DNA from 4 places in the Streptomyces sp. NPDC039462 genome. Region 2 is predicted to be linked to each of the others. Evidence: riboswitches for the same ligand, from Rfam matches in the RefSeq annotation. Region 2 holds a riboswitch; each other region holds the start of a gene.
The links. Region 2 has a riboswitch for cobalamin ahead of ACZ7LU_RS20895 (energy-coupling factor ABC transporter permease). Riboswitches for the same ligand answer to the same signal wherever they lie in the genome.
Positions count from the first base shown of each region.

Region 1: it holds a riboswitch for cobalamin, as region 2 does, so the genes downstream of both, cobN (cobaltochelatase subunit CobN) here and ACZ7LU_RS20895 (energy-coupling factor ABC transporter permease) in region 2, are expected to answer to the same signal.
Region 3: it holds a riboswitch for cobalamin, as region 2 does, so the genes downstream of both, metE (5-methyltetrahydropteroyltriglutamate--homocysteine S-methyltransferase) here and ACZ7LU_RS20895 (energy-coupling factor ABC transporter permease) in region 2, are expected to answer to the same signal.
Region 4: it holds a riboswitch for cobalamin, as region 2 does, so the genes downstream of both, ACZ7LU_RS28550 (ABC transporter substrate-binding protein) here and ACZ7LU_RS20895 (energy-coupling factor ABC transporter permease) in region 2, are expected to answer to the same signal.

Region 1 is NZ_JBVKAO010000001.1:262,597-266,005, reverse strand. It holds gene ACZ7LU_RS01040 (cobalamin biosynthesis protein CobG) at 1-888, opposite strand, end outside; gene ACZ7LU_RS01035 (hypothetical protein) at 898-1,029, shown strand; cobalamin riboswitch at 1,172-1,295, shown strand; gene cobN (cobaltochelatase subunit CobN) at 1,337-3,409, shown strand, end outside.
Region 2 is NZ_JBVKAO010000003.1:819,217-822,625, forward strand. It holds gene ACZ7LU_RS20885 (ArsR/SmtB family transcription factor) at 1-634, opposite strand, end outside; gene ACZ7LU_RS20890 (hypothetical protein) at 842-1,150, shown strand; cobalamin riboswitch at 1,377-1,560, shown strand; gene ACZ7LU_RS20895 (energy-coupling factor ABC transporter permease) at 1,591-2,319, shown strand; gene ACZ7LU_RS20900 (energy-coupling factor ABC transporter substrate-binding protein) at 2,319-2,726, shown strand; gene cbiQ (cobalt ECF transporter T component CbiQ) at 2,733-3,409, shown strand, end outside.
Region 3 is NZ_JBVKAO010000001.1:1,986,483-1,989,891, reverse strand. It holds gene ACZ7LU_RS07970 (hypothetical protein) at 1-406, shown strand, start outside; gene ACZ7LU_RS07965 (hypothetical protein) at 565-1,362, shown strand; cobalamin riboswitch at 1,454-1,674, shown strand; gene metE (5-methyltetrahydropteroyltriglutamate--homocysteine S-methyltransferase) at 1,841-3,409, shown strand, end outside.
Region 4 is NZ_JBVKAO010000006.1:44,438-47,846, forward strand. It holds gene ACZ7LU_RS28535 (HAD family hydrolase) at 1-507, opposite strand, end outside; gene ACZ7LU_RS28540 (AraC family transcriptional regulator) at 698-1,558, shown strand; gene ACZ7LU_RS28545 (VOC family protein) at 1,564-2,052, shown strand; cobalamin riboswitch at 2,050-2,234, shown strand; gene ACZ7LU_RS28550 (ABC transporter substrate-binding protein) at 2,301-3,344, shown strand; gene ACZ7LU_RS28555 (FecCD family ABC transporter permease) at 3,341-3,409, shown strand, end outside.

The sequences.
Region 1 (3,409 bases), on a different contig from region 2:
GTCGGCGCGGACGTCGGCGAGGGACTTGGCGCAGCCCGGGCGGCCGGTGCAGGCGCCGACGCCCAGCCAGGGCGAGTCGGATGCGGTGACGTATCCGGCGGCGGCCAGCGCGGCCAGCCGTGCGCGGGCCGCGGCCCCATCGGCGAAGCCAGGGAGCACGAAGCCGCGCCAGGGCGTGACGCGCAGCTCGTCGGCGGGGAGCGGCAGGAGGGCCCGCCACTGGGCGGCGCTCACGCGGCCGAGGGGGGCGTGGACCACCACCGCGCGGCCGACGACGCCCGGGGCGGGCGGCGCGGCGAGCGACGGCAGCGGGACGTCGGCGGGAGTGGCGGAGACGTCGACCCGGGCCAGTGCTCCCGCCAGGTCCGCGGTCGTCCCGTCGGGCAGTTCACGCACCCGCCAGGCCCCGTTGCCCGCCTCGCGCGCGGCGTCGAGGAAGGCCCGGGCGGCGGCGAGGGCGGCGCGCGGGACGTCGGCCCCGGCGACCCGGCAGGCGTGGCCCCCGAGACGTACGACCGCAGTCCCGCCGGATTCTGCGATCAAGGTCACATCGCCGCCGAGCCCGGCCGCATCCCCGCGGCCGTCGTCGAGGGCGAACAGGAAGCGGCCGGAGAGCGCTGTCGTCCACTCCTCCGCGCACAGGAGTCGGTCCAGCTCACGGGCCCACAACTGCACGTCGGCGTGGCCGAGTCCGTCGGTTCCCGCGAGCGGGGACGCCACCACGTTCCGCACCCGCTCGTGGCGCTCGGAGGGCAGCAGGCCGGCGTCCGCGAGCAGCCGGGAGAGTTCGCCGCCGCACGCGTCGCCGAGGCCGCGCAGCTCGATGTTGCCGCGCGAGGTGACGCTGAGGTTCCCGTCCGCCAGACGCTCCGCCGCGGCTGCCAGCACGGAGGCCTGATGCCCCGTCAGGAGCCCGCCGGGCAGCCGGAGTCGGGCGAGGCGCCCGTCGTCCGCGAGGTGCAGGCGGAGGGCTCCGGGGCAGGCGTCACCCCGGTCACGTATGAGGGATTCGCCCTGGTCTGGGGATGATGCTCGGGTGGGCGGCATGGCGGCGAGCATACCCACGCGGATCCGGCCGGTCGCCTCCCGAGACGGACCGTCCTGGCAGGTGGCCGCCCCATCGGCGGCGGGCAGGACTTACTATGCAGGCGGCGGGCCTCCAGGTCCGCCGACGCCAGCGACGGCGTGGGTCCACCAGGACCCCAGGGAGGAAGCCCGGTGCGAATCCGGCGCGGTCCCGCCACTGTGAGCCCCACCCGCGTGGGGTGAGCCAGGAACTCCTGCCGTCCATACGACCACCCGGGGCGCGGACACCCCGAGGAAGGCCTGCGCCCGCATGCTTCTGCTGTTGTCGACCTCCGACACCGACCTGCTCAGCGCCCGCGCGGCGGGAGGCCCGGTCGACTACCGGTTCGCCAACCCGTCCCGTCTGGACCTCGACGCGCTGCCCGCGCTGCTGGACGGCGTCGACCTCGTCGTCGTACGCCTCCTCGGCGGCGTCCGCGCCTGGCAGGATGGCCTCGACCAGCTCATCGCCACCGGCCTTCCGGTCGTCGTGCTCACCGGTGAACAGGCGCCCGACGCCCAGCTGATGGCGTCGTCGACCGTGCCGATCGGCATCGCCGCCGAGGCGCACGCCTACCTCGCGCACGGCGGCCCCGCCAACCTGGAGCAGCTGGCCCGCTTCCTCTCCGACACCGTGCTGCTCACCGGCCACGGCTTCGAGCCGCCCGCCGCCGCCCCCTCCTGGGGCCCGCTGGAGCGCACCGCCCGCGCCGACGTCGAGGGCCCCACGGTCGCCGTGCTCTACTACCGCGCCCACCACATGAGCGGCAACACCGCCTTCGTGGACGCGCTGTGCGGCGCGCTCGAGGACGCGGGCGCCCGCGCGATGCCGCTGTACGTGGCTTCGCTGCGCGCCCCCGAGCCCGAGCTGATCGACGAGCTGCGCGCCGCCGACGCCATCGTGACGACCGTCCTCGCGGCGGGCGGCACCAGGCCCGCCGAGGCGTCGGCGGGCGGTGACGACGAGTCGTGGGACGCGGGCGCGCTGACCGGCCTCGACGTGCCGATCCTCCAGGCGCTCTGCCTGACCGGGTCGCGTTCGGCCTGGGAGGAGAACGACGAGGGCGTCTCGCCGCTGGACGCCGCGAGCCAGATCGCGGTGCCCGAGTTCGACGGACGCCTCATCACGGTCCCCTTCTCCTTCAAGGAGATCGACGAGGACGGCCTTCCCGCGTACGTGGCCGACGCCGAGCGGGCGGCCCGGGTCGCCGGCATCGCCGTACGGCACGCGCGCCTGAAGCGCATCCCGGCCGCCGACAAGCGCCTCGCGCTGGTGCTCTCCGCGTACCCCACCAAGCACTCCCGCATCGGCAACGCGGTCGGCCTCGACACCCCCGCGTCCGCCGTCGCGCTCCTGCGCAGGCTCATCGCCGAGGGCTACGACTTCGGCCCCGAGGCCGACATCCCGGGCCTCGTCTCCGGTGACGGCGACGAGCTGATCCGCGCGCTCATCGACGCGGGCGGCCACGACCAGGAGTGGCTCACCGAGGAGCAGCTCGCCGCCAACCCGGTGCGCATCCCGGCCGCCGACTACAAGCGGTGGTACGCGACGCTGCCGCAGGAGCTGCGGGACTCGGTCGAGCAGCACTGGGGGCCGCCGCCCGGCGAGATGTTCCTGGACCGCTCACGGGTCGGCAACGGCGGCGACCCGGAGGGCGACATCGTGCTCGCCGCCCTGCGCCGCGGCAACCTCCTCATCCTCATCCAGCCGCCGCGCGGCTTCGGCGAGAACCCCATCGCGATCTACCACGACCCGGACCTGCCGCCGTCGCACCACTACCTGGCGGCGTACCGCTGGATCGCGGCGCCCGCGGCCGACGGCGGCTTCGGCGCCGACGCGATGATCCACCTCGGCAAGCACGGCAACCTGGAGTGGCTGCCCGGCAAGAACGCGGGCCTGTCCGCCGCCTGCGGCCCCGACGCCGCGCTCGGCGACCTGCCGCTGATCTACCCCTTCCTGGTCAACGACCCGGGCGAGGGCACCCAGGCCAAGCGCCGCGTGCACGCCACGCTCATCGACCACCTGGTGCCGCCGATGGCGCGCGCCGACTCCTACGGCGACATCGCGCGCCTGGAGCAGCTCCTCGACGAGTACGCGCAGATCAGCTCCATGGACCCGGCGAAACTGCCGGCGATCCGCGCGCAGATCTGGACGCTCATCCAGGCCGCGAAGCTCGACCACGACCTGGGTCTGGAGGACCGTCCGGACGACGACGGCTTCGACGACTTCCTGCTGCACGTCGACGGCTGGCTCTGCGAGATCAAGGACGCGCAGATCCGCGACGGCCTGCACGTCCTCGGCACCGCCCCGGCCGCCGGTGACCGCGTCAACCTCGTCCTCGCG
Region 2 (3,409 bases):
TGGGGATCAGGAGGAGCCCGCGCCCGCCGAGGCGGACGTCGGCGTCCCGTCCGGAAGCCATGGTCAGGTGCAGGACGGGCGGATCCCAGGTGATGTAGCGGGGGTTGAGCCCGCTCAGGAGACGCTCGACGCCGTGCCCGGCCAGTTGCTGGAGCCTGCGGGTCCGGTCGACCTGGGCGAGCCTGTCGATGCGTGACCAGTACGGCGCGATGAAGTGCTGGTGGGCATGGGCGACCGTGTCCGCCAACTCTCCCACCAGGGAAGGGTCCCGGCCGAGTGAGCGGACGGCCGGCGAGAGGCCCCGGGTGCGGCCGGGCGCCCACTGCCGCAGATCCTTCCGGACGCGGTCGGCAGGTGTGCCGCGCAGCCGGTCGACCAGGTCGTCCGGGTGGCCCTCGCCGCTCAGGTCCAGGAAGTCCACCGCCGCGCCGGTGGCGGGGATCAGCTCGCACAACGTCCCTATCCGGGGCGGCAGATGCCGGGCCGCCCGGCTGCGCCAGGCGTCGAACCGGACCGGGTGGGAGCGCTCCTGGAGCAATCGGACGGCGATCTCCAGTTCGAGCAAGGGCCGTGGCGCCGCGGCCAGTCGGGTGCGGGCCAGGTCTTCGGCGGTGAGGTGGATACGCAACGTCACCCGGGCGATCCTCCTCGCGGCCTTCGATTCGGGCCAGCCCGAAACGAGTCGATCAGTGGCGGCCGGCGGCCAACACTGGCGGGGCCGGGAGAACGCAGCACCGTCCCGGCCAGGGGGGGAGGACGGCGCCGCGCGGCACCTCGCTGCCCGCGGCGCCGGTGCCCGCCCCCGTTCTCCCACCGCTCCACTCCGACGGAAGGAAAATCTGTGCGTCACATGAAGAAGGCCGCCCTGCTCGTGTCCGCGACGGCTCTGACCACCGCGCTCGCTGCCACGCCCGCGGTGGCCGACACGCACGGGAGCAGCGCTCCGAAGGCCACCGCGTCCTCCGCCGCGAGCGAGGCGGCCGACAGGTCCGCGGACGAGTTCGGCGCGATGTCGTGGATCTATGTGGGCACCTACCGCACCCTGTCCGCGTGCGAGGCCGACGGCCGGAACTCCATCTACTCCGAGTGGGACTGCAAGAAGAACCCCAGCAGCGGCAAGTGGCAGCTGTGGGTGAACGACGAGTCCTGATCGACTGTCGAAGGCGCTGAGGCGCTGAGGCGCTGAGGCGCTGAGGAGTTGAGAACGACCGGCCATTGAGCGTCCAGGGCCCCCACCCCGAGGGTGGGGGCCCTGGACGTTCGGGGCCGCCAGACCTACGCATGGCCTCTGAGCAGGGGCGTACGCGGTGGTGGTGTGCGCTCGGGTGTGACACCGGCGCGACCGCCGTGCAAGTTGTCAGGGCGATTTTTGCGCACTAGTGTCACCACGCCTTGGTGCTCGGGAAATCCGGTGTGATGCCGGTGCGGCCCTCGCCACTGTGATCGGGAAGTCCGGCTCCAGCCCTCGCGGCAGCCACTGGGTACACGCGTACCCGGGAAGGCGGAGTCCGGTCGGTACGACCCGTCAGCCAGGAGACCGGCCAAGGCACGTTGTCCATCCACGAGGTGCTGGAGAGGGTCTGCTGAGCCATGCACATAGCCGAGGGTTTCCTCCCGCCGGCGCACGCGATCGCCTGGGGCGTAGCGTCCGCGCCGTTCGTCGTCCACGGAGTCCGCTCCCTGACCCGTGAAGTCAAGGAACATCCGGAGAGCACGCTGCTCCTCGGAGCCTCCGGGGCCTTCACGTTTGTCCTTTCCGCGTTGAAAATCCCCTCGGTGACGGGCAGTTGCTCGCATCCGACGGGGACCGGGCTCGGGGCGATCCTGTTCCGGCCACCGATCATGACGGTGCTCGGCACCATCACCCTGCTCTTCCAGGCACTGCTGCTCGCCCACGGCGGACTCACCACCCTGGGCGCCAACGTGTTCTCCATGGCGATCATCGGCCCCTGGGCGGGTTACGCGGTCTACCGGCTCCTGAGGCGGTACGACGTGCCGCTCATGGTCACCGTGTTCTTCGGGGCGTTCGTCGCCGACCTGACCACGTACTGCGTCACCAGTGTCCAGCTGGCCCTGGCGTTCCCCGACCCCGGCAGCGGTTTCCTGGGCGCCCTGGGCAAGTTCGGCGGCATCTTCGCCGTCACCCAGATCCCCCTGGCGGTCAGCGAAGGCCTGCTCACCGTCCTGGTGATGCGCCTGCTCGTGCAGTCCAGCAAGGGCGAGCTCACCCGCCTCGGCGTACTGCTGCAGCGCAAGCAGGCGGACACCACGAAGAAGGCGGACACGACGAAGAAGACCGAGACGGGGGCCAGCGCCTGATGAGCCGGAACGCGAAGATCAACACACTGCTGCTCCTCATCGTCGCCGCGCTCGCGGTGCTTCCCCTGGCGCTCGGTCTCGGCGACGACGAGGAAGAGCCGTTCGCAGGCGCCGACGCCCAGGCCGAGACGGCGATCACCGAGATCGACCCGGACTATGATCCATGGTTCTCGCCGCTGTACGAACCCCCGTCCGGGGAAGTCGAGTCGGCGCTGTTCGCTCTACAGGCGGCCATCGGCGCGGGCGTCCTCGCCTACTACTTCGGGCTGCGCAAGGGCCGCCGCCAGGGCGCGGAACAGGCCCGGGCGGAAGCGGCACGGCCCGAAGCGGCGCGGCCGGAGGCGTCGGACGGCTCCGACGAGCCGGTCGACGCGGGCGGCCCCCGGTCCGGGACCGAGCGGGTCTGACCCGGCGTGCTGCCCATCGACGCGGCGGCGCACAGCAGTCGCTGGCGCCGCCGGCATCCCGTGGACAAGGCCGTGCTCGGTCTCGGCCTCACCGTCCTGGCCATCTCGCTGCCGCCCTGGCCGGGCGCCGTCCTGGTGCTGGTCGCCGCACTCGCCCTGCTGCTGGGCCCGGCGGGCGTGCCGCCGGGCAAACTGTGGCGCGCCTACCGCGTGCCGCTCGGCTTCTGCGTGACCGGCGCCCTGACCCTGCTCATTCAGGTCGGCGGTCCCGGCGGGTTCGTGGCGTTCGCGGACGGCGGCCCGGCGCGGGCGGGCGGTCTGCTCCTGCGGACCTCCGCGGCCTCGCTCGGCGTGCTCCTGTTCGCCTTCACCACGCCCATGTCGGACCTGCTGCCCCGCCTGGTGAAGGCGGGGGTGCCCGCGCCGGTCGTGGACGTGGCGCTGGTCACGTACCGGATGAGCTTCCTGCTCCTGGACTCCATGAGCCGGATCCGGCAGGCGCAGGCCGCCCGGCTCGGCCACACCACCCGCGCCGCCACCTGGCGTTCCCTCGCCGGTCTCGGCGCCACCGCGTTCGTGCGCGCCTTCGACCGGGCGAGCCGGCTGCAGGCCGGGCTCGCCGGGCGTGGCTACGACGGCACCCTGCGCGTCCTCGTGCCCGAGGCCCGGATATCACGGCCCTT
Region 3 (3,409 bases), on a different contig from region 2:
CCCGGCGGGCGCCGCAGCGTGCGGCAACAAGATCTCCGCCACGGACGCGAGCGTCGCGCCGGGCTCGTCGATCGGCTTCTACGGCACGTGGCCCGACGCGCCGGCCACCGTGGAACTGCGCGCCGCGGAGCTGACGAACCCGATCTCCCTGGAGCCCTTCGGCGACGAGGACGACAAGGCGAGGTGCTGCAAGGACGGGACGGTATCGGTGGACCTTCCAGGAGCCGACCGTTTTGAGGGGCGGCGTCCGACGGCCATCGACGTGACGCTCGTGACGAAGAGCGGCGCCAGGGTGACGAAGCGGGCGGCGTTCACCCTCGACTGGAGCGGCGTCCCGCAGCCTCCCTCGCCCTCCTCCGGGTCATCCGCCTCCGCCTCGCCCACGTCCGACGCGCTGTCCCGATGAGTGAGCCTCCGGAGCCACGACCGGAACCCGAACCGGAACCGCCCGCCGACCCTGAGCCGGCACCCCGGCCCGCCCCCGCACCGGAGCCCACCCCGGCTCCTGATCCGGTTCCGGATCCGGCCCCTTCCCCGGCCCCCTCCCCACCCCCCATCGGCTGGTTGGAGCTCGTCGGCGCCATCGGCTCCCTCGTCACCCTCCTGACCGCGGTCCTCTTCTACTTCGGCTGGGCGAGCACCGACGCCGAGACCAAGGCCCTCGGGCTGCGCGACACCGTCTTCCACTTCTCCACCAGCGACTACCTGTTGCGCAGCGTCGGAGCCCTCTACCTCCCCGCCTGGTTCGCGGCGGGCGTCGCGCTCGGCACGCTCGGACTGCTGCGCTGGGCGGCGGGCGCACCGGAGCGGCTGGCCCGCGCCGTGCGCGTGCTGCGGTTCGCGTGGGCGGTGCCCCTCGTCCTCGTACCGCTGTATCCGCTCAACCCCTGGCTGTTCGACCTGTTGCTGCCGCTCACCGCGATCGGCGGCTTCGCGCTCAACGCGTACGCCCGCACCCGTGACCGCCGGGACCTGCGGCTCTGGGGGCTCACCCTCTTCATCTGCGTCCTGTCGCTGTTCTGGGCCGTGTCGACGTACGCGGCGATCGCGGGCCGCGGCCGGGCGGAGCTGACCGAGCGGACCCTGCTCAGCGACTTCCCGGCTGTCGCCGTCTTCAGCGAGAAGGATCTGATGATCCGCGGCGGCGGCAGCTGCTTCCGTCGCGTCACCGACAAGGGCAGCCAGTACGCGTACGAGTACGGCGGGCTGCGGCTGTTCCACGTCTCCGGAGACCGCGTCTTCCTCGTCCCCCGCTACTGGACGCCCGAGGACGGCACCCTCTACGTCCTCAAGGAGGGCCCGGGACAACGCGTCGACCTGCTCAGCGGGACCGGCCGCCGGGCACGGGAGTGCCGGGGATAGCCGATCCGGTGGGGCCACGCGTGTGGCGCCGCGTGTCGCACCTCACTTTTCGGATCCTGCCGTGACCCGGCCCACCGGTGGACGGCGTCGTAAAGTGATCAGCGCAGCTGGTTCGCCCCGTCCGCCAGGCGGGAGCGTCGCAAGAGGGAACCCGGTGGGAATCCGGGACTGCCCCGCAGCGGTGAGCGGGAACGACCGCCGTCACACGCACTGGGACCGGAGACCGGTCCTGGGAAGCGACGGCCAGTAGGCGTCCTCCCCCGTGAGGATGTGCCCGCGAGTCCGAAGACCTGCCCGCTGTCCGCGCGCGAACCGTTTCGGGCGCGGATATCCCGGTGACCTCGAGGGCGGGTCGGCGCACACATCGGACGGACGGCCGCGCCACCCGCGCGATCCCTCACCTGTCCGGTCGGTCGCCCCTTCGCGCTCTCGTCCCGTCCCCGGGATCTCAGGGATTCATCTCGCGAAGGAGATCTCCGTGACCACCAAGCCCGCAGCCGCGGCAGCACGGGCCACCGTGTACGGCTACCCCCGCCAGGGCCGCAACCGCGAACTGAAGAAGGCGATCGAGGGCTACTGGAAGGGCCGCGTCACCGCCGACGCCCTCCGTACCGCCGCCGCCGACCTCCGCCGCGCGAACTGGCAGGAACTCGCCGACGCCGGCATCGGCGAAGTCCCGACCGGCGACTTTTCGTACTACGACCACGTCCTGGACACCACCGTCATGGTCGGCGCCGTCCCCGAACGGCACCGTGCCGCGGTCGAGACGAACACGCTCGACGGCTACTTCGCGATGGCGCGCGGCACGCAGGACGTGGCGCCGCTGGAGATGACGAAGTGGTTCGACACGAACTACCACTACCTGGTGCCCGAGTTGGGTCCTGGCACGGTGTTCAGCGCCGACTCCACCAAGCAGGTCACCGAGTTCAAGGAGGCCCGGGCGCTCGGCCTCGCGGCCCGGCCCGTCCTCGTCGGCCCTGTCACCTACCTGCTGCTCGCCAAGCCCGCGCCCGGGGTGGCTCCCGACTTCGACCCGCTCACCCTCCTCGACCGTCTCCTGCCGGTGTACGCCGAAGTCCTCGCGGACCTGCGCGCGGCGGGTGCCGAGTGGGTCCAGCTCGACGAGCCCGCCCTCGTCCAGGACCGCACGCCGGCCGAACTGAACGCGGCCGAGCGCGCCTACCGCGACCTGGGCGCCCTCACCGACCGCCCCAAGCTCCTTGTCGCCTCGTACTTCGACCGGCTCGGCGACGCACTGCCGGTGCTCGCCAAGGCCCCGGTCGACGGCCTCGCCCTCGACTTCACCGGGGCGGCCGCCGCCAACCTCGACGCGCTCGCCGCCGTGGGCGGCCTGCCCGGCAAGCGGCTCGTCGCCGGTGTCGTCAACGGCCGCAACATCTGGGTCAACGACCTGGAGCAGTCCCTGGCCACGCTCGGCACCCTGCTCGGACTCGCCGACCGGGTCGACGTGGCCGCCTCCTGCTCACTCCTCCACGTCCCCATCGACACGGCCCTCGAACGTGACATCGAGCCGCAGATCCTGCGCTGGCTGGCCTTCGCCCGCCAGAAGACCACCGAGATCGTGACCCTCGCCAGGGGCCTGGCGCGGGGCACGCACACGATCTCCACCCAACTCGCCGCCAACCGCGCCGACCTGGCGTCGCGGGCGGGCTCCCCCATCACCCGCGACCCGGCCGTCCGCGCCCGTACCGAAGCCGTCACCGACGCCGACGCACGGCGCTCCCAGCCGTACGCGGAGCGGGCCGCGGCCCAGCGCGCCACCCTCCGCCTCCCCCTCCTGCCGACGACGACCATCGGCTCCTTCCCGCAGACCGGTGAACTGCGGGCCGCCCGCGCCGACCTGCGGGCCGGACGGCTCGACGGCGCGGGGTACGAGGAGCGCATCAGGGCCGAGATCCAGGAGGTCATCTCCTTTCAGGAGAAGGCTGGCATCGACGTCCTGGTGCACGGCGAGCCCGAGCGCAACGACATGGTGCAGTACTTCGCCGAACAGCTCACGGGCTACCTCGCCACGCAGCACGGCTGG
Region 4 (3,409 bases), on a different contig from region 2:
GGGGATCGGCTTCTTGTACGCGAGGAGCTCGTCGACGTACCCCTTGAGCTCCTTCAGCGTGAAGCCGGAGAAGATCTGCGCGGCCCAGGGGTAACAGACCTGGTCGTCCACCTCGCACAGCCGGTTGTAGTAGCTGTAGAGGCTCTCCTTGTGCCCGGCCTTGTCCTTGAAGGGGATGACCTTCAGGGACGGGTCCATGGTCTTGCGGCTCAGGACGCCCTTCATCTCCAGGAAGGGCAGCAGCGACTCTTCGAGGTCGTTGCGGTACGTCGTGTTGTCCGCGTCGAAGACGGCGTACGCGCCCTTGTGGCCGTTCTCCGCGATGACCTTGCCGAGCTTCTTCGCGACGGGCTTCGGCCAGTGTGACAGCTCACGGGCGGTGGCCACGGAGGTGTCGGCGGCGGTCGCCTCGCTGGTGGGCCACAGTGCGCTGCCCGCGAGGACGGCGGCGGCCAGCGCCCCCGTGGCACCGATGACGGCCAGCTTGCCCTTTGCCCGTACTGCCATGTCTCTACGTCCCTGCCGTTTCCTGAAAGCGATGCGCGGCCCCGTCCGGAGCGGCGCGCCATGCTATGGGCCGGGACGCTCATTTCCCATGATCGAAGTCACCGGGGGCGGGGGGTATGGGGGAGGGGGACGGGGGTAGCGGTAGGGGACTCCGCGACGCGTCCGGGCCACGCCCCGCATACTGGAACGCATGGGCTCCCGTGAGTTCGTCCGGACCGTTCCACGGCTCGGCGGCATGGTCGTCTCCGCGGTCGGCTACCGCACCGCGGGGCAGCGGCCCGCCCTGCACCGGGGCCTCCCGTCCCCGTATCTGACCTTGATCTTCTCGCTGGACGGCCCCATCGCCACCGGCGCCACCCCCGGCCAGGCCACGGGACCGGACGCGGCGCGCACCGACATCGTCGTGGGCGGCCTGCACCAGAGCCCCGCGTACGTCGTACAGCCCGAGCACGAGGCGGGCATCCAGCTCGCCGTGCACCCCCTCGCGGCCCGCCCGCTCCTCGGGCTGCCCGCCGCGGAACTGGCCGGGCAGCTCGTCGTCGGCGGCACCGACGTCCTCGGCGACCGCGCCGCCGACCTCCGCGAGCGCCTGTGCGAACTGGACCGCTGGGAGGACCGCTTCGCCCTGCTCTCCGGCTATCTGCGGCGGCGCGCGGCCGAGGACCGCGCCGCCGGGGCCGTGCGCCCGGAGGTCGCCGAGGCCTGGGCGTGGCTGGCCAGGCACCGGGGCGCGGGCACCCTCGGCGGCCTGTCCCGGCACGTGGCGCTCAGCGAGCGCCGGCTGACCGCGCTGTTCCGCGCCGAGACCGGGCTGAGCCCCAAACAGGCCGCCCGCCTGATGCGTTTCCAGCACGCCAAGGCCGCCGTGGTCCGCGCCGTCGCGGCGGGCGGGCCGCCGGACCTCGCCCGGGTCGCCGCCGAGACCGGCTATTACGACCACTCCCACCTCGTCCGCGACTTCCGGCAGTACACGGAGGCGAGCCCCACCCGCTGGCTGGCCGAGGAGTGCCGGAATATCCAAGCCGGGGCGCACGGCGGCGGAGAAGAGTGAGAGACATGAACACCACACCCGATACCACACCCGACACCACGCCTGGCGCCCCTGAAACCGCACCCGCCCCCGCCATCTGGCCGGCGCTCCAGGCCGAGGACGCCCCCGCGCTGATCGACTTCCTCGTCGGCACCGTCGGCTTCCTGCGCACCGCCGTCTACGAGGACGGCGGCCGCGTGGCCCACGCCCAGCTCGACTGGCCCGAGGGCGGCGGCATCATGCTCGGCTCGTACGACCCCGAGTCGGCGGCCGCGGCCTGCGGAAAGCCGGGCACGTCCGGTGCCTACGTCGTCACCGACCATGTGGACGCCCTGTACGCCCGCCTCACCGAGGCCGGCGTCAAGATCACCCGTGAGATCGAGGACAAGCCCTACGGCAGCCGCGAGTTCGGCATCGAGGACCCCGAGGGAAACCGCTGGTCCTTCGGCACCTACCGCGGCGAGCCGAGGCCCGTGCCGGTCCACGGCACGGACCGCCCCCGCGAGGACGCGTGATAACTTGCGCAAGCCAGTCAAACCCACACCTGGGCCAGGGAATCCGGTGCGAATCCGGAACTGACGCGCAGCGGTGAGGGGGACGGGCGGGGCCACGGCCACTGGGCGTTCCAGGACGCCCGGGAAGGCGCCCCGCCCGGTCGATCCCGAGTCCGAAGACCTGCTGGCGCCTCCGCTCGCACACCGGGCGGCGGAGGTCGTGACGCAGGCCAGGCTCCGCGTATGAGCCGCGAGACCCAAGGGATCACGTGTCCTCGACAGCCCGTATATCCACTCTGTCCGCCCTGCTCTGTGCCGGCACGCTCACGCTCACCGCGTGCGGCGGCTCCGCGGAGAAGCCGGCGGGCGGGAGCGCCGACGGCTATCCGGTGACGGTCGCCTCCTGCGGCAAGGAGGCGAAGGTCGACGCGGCGCCCCGGCGGGCCGTCTCCCTCGACCAGGGTTCCACGGAGATCCTCCTCTCCCTCGGCCTCGCCGACCGCATGGTCGGCACCGGCACCTGGACCGACCCGGTCCTGAAGAACCTGGAGAAGGACAACGCGAAGGTGGAGCGGCTCGCCGACCGCTACCCGGCGCTGGAGAAGGTCCTCTCCAAGGAGCCCGACTTCGTCAGCGCCTCCTTCCTCTACACGGTCGGCAAGGGCGGCGTCGCCGACCGCACGAAGTTCACCGAACTCGGCGTCCCCGTCTACGTCTCGCCCACCGACTGCGCGGGCAAGGACAACGACAGCGGCGGCGACGGCAAACGCGTCAAGACCCTCACCATGGACACGGTCTACAAAGAGGTGCGCGACCTGGCGAAGGTCTTCCACGTCGAGAAGCGCGGCGAGAAGCTGGTCGCGGACCTGAAGGGCCGTATCACGAAGGCCACGAAGGACATCGACGAGGCGGCCGCCTCCGACGTGACGCTCCTGTACTGGTTCGCCAACTCCGACGCCCCCTACATGGCGGGCTGCTGCGGCGCGCCCGGCATCATCACCCGCGAGCTCGGCGCGAAGAACGTCTTCGACGACACCCGCGAGGAATGGCCCCAGATCAACTGGGAGACCGTCGCCGACCGCGACCCCGACGTCCTCGTCATCGGCGACCTCACGCGCAAGTCGCAGTCGGCCGAGAGCGCGGCGGCGAAGATCAAGTTCCTGGAGACCAACCCGGCGACGAAGAACCTGACCGCCGTGAAGAAGAAGCGGTACGTCCTCCTCAGCGGCCAGGCCATGAACCCCACGATCCGCACGGTCGACGGCATCGAACAGGTCGCCGCGGGCCTGCGGAAATTCGGGCTCGTCAAGTGACGGAGGCAGCACCCGGCAGGGACACGGTCCCCGCACCCGCTCTCCCCGCGAATGCCCCCGACCCC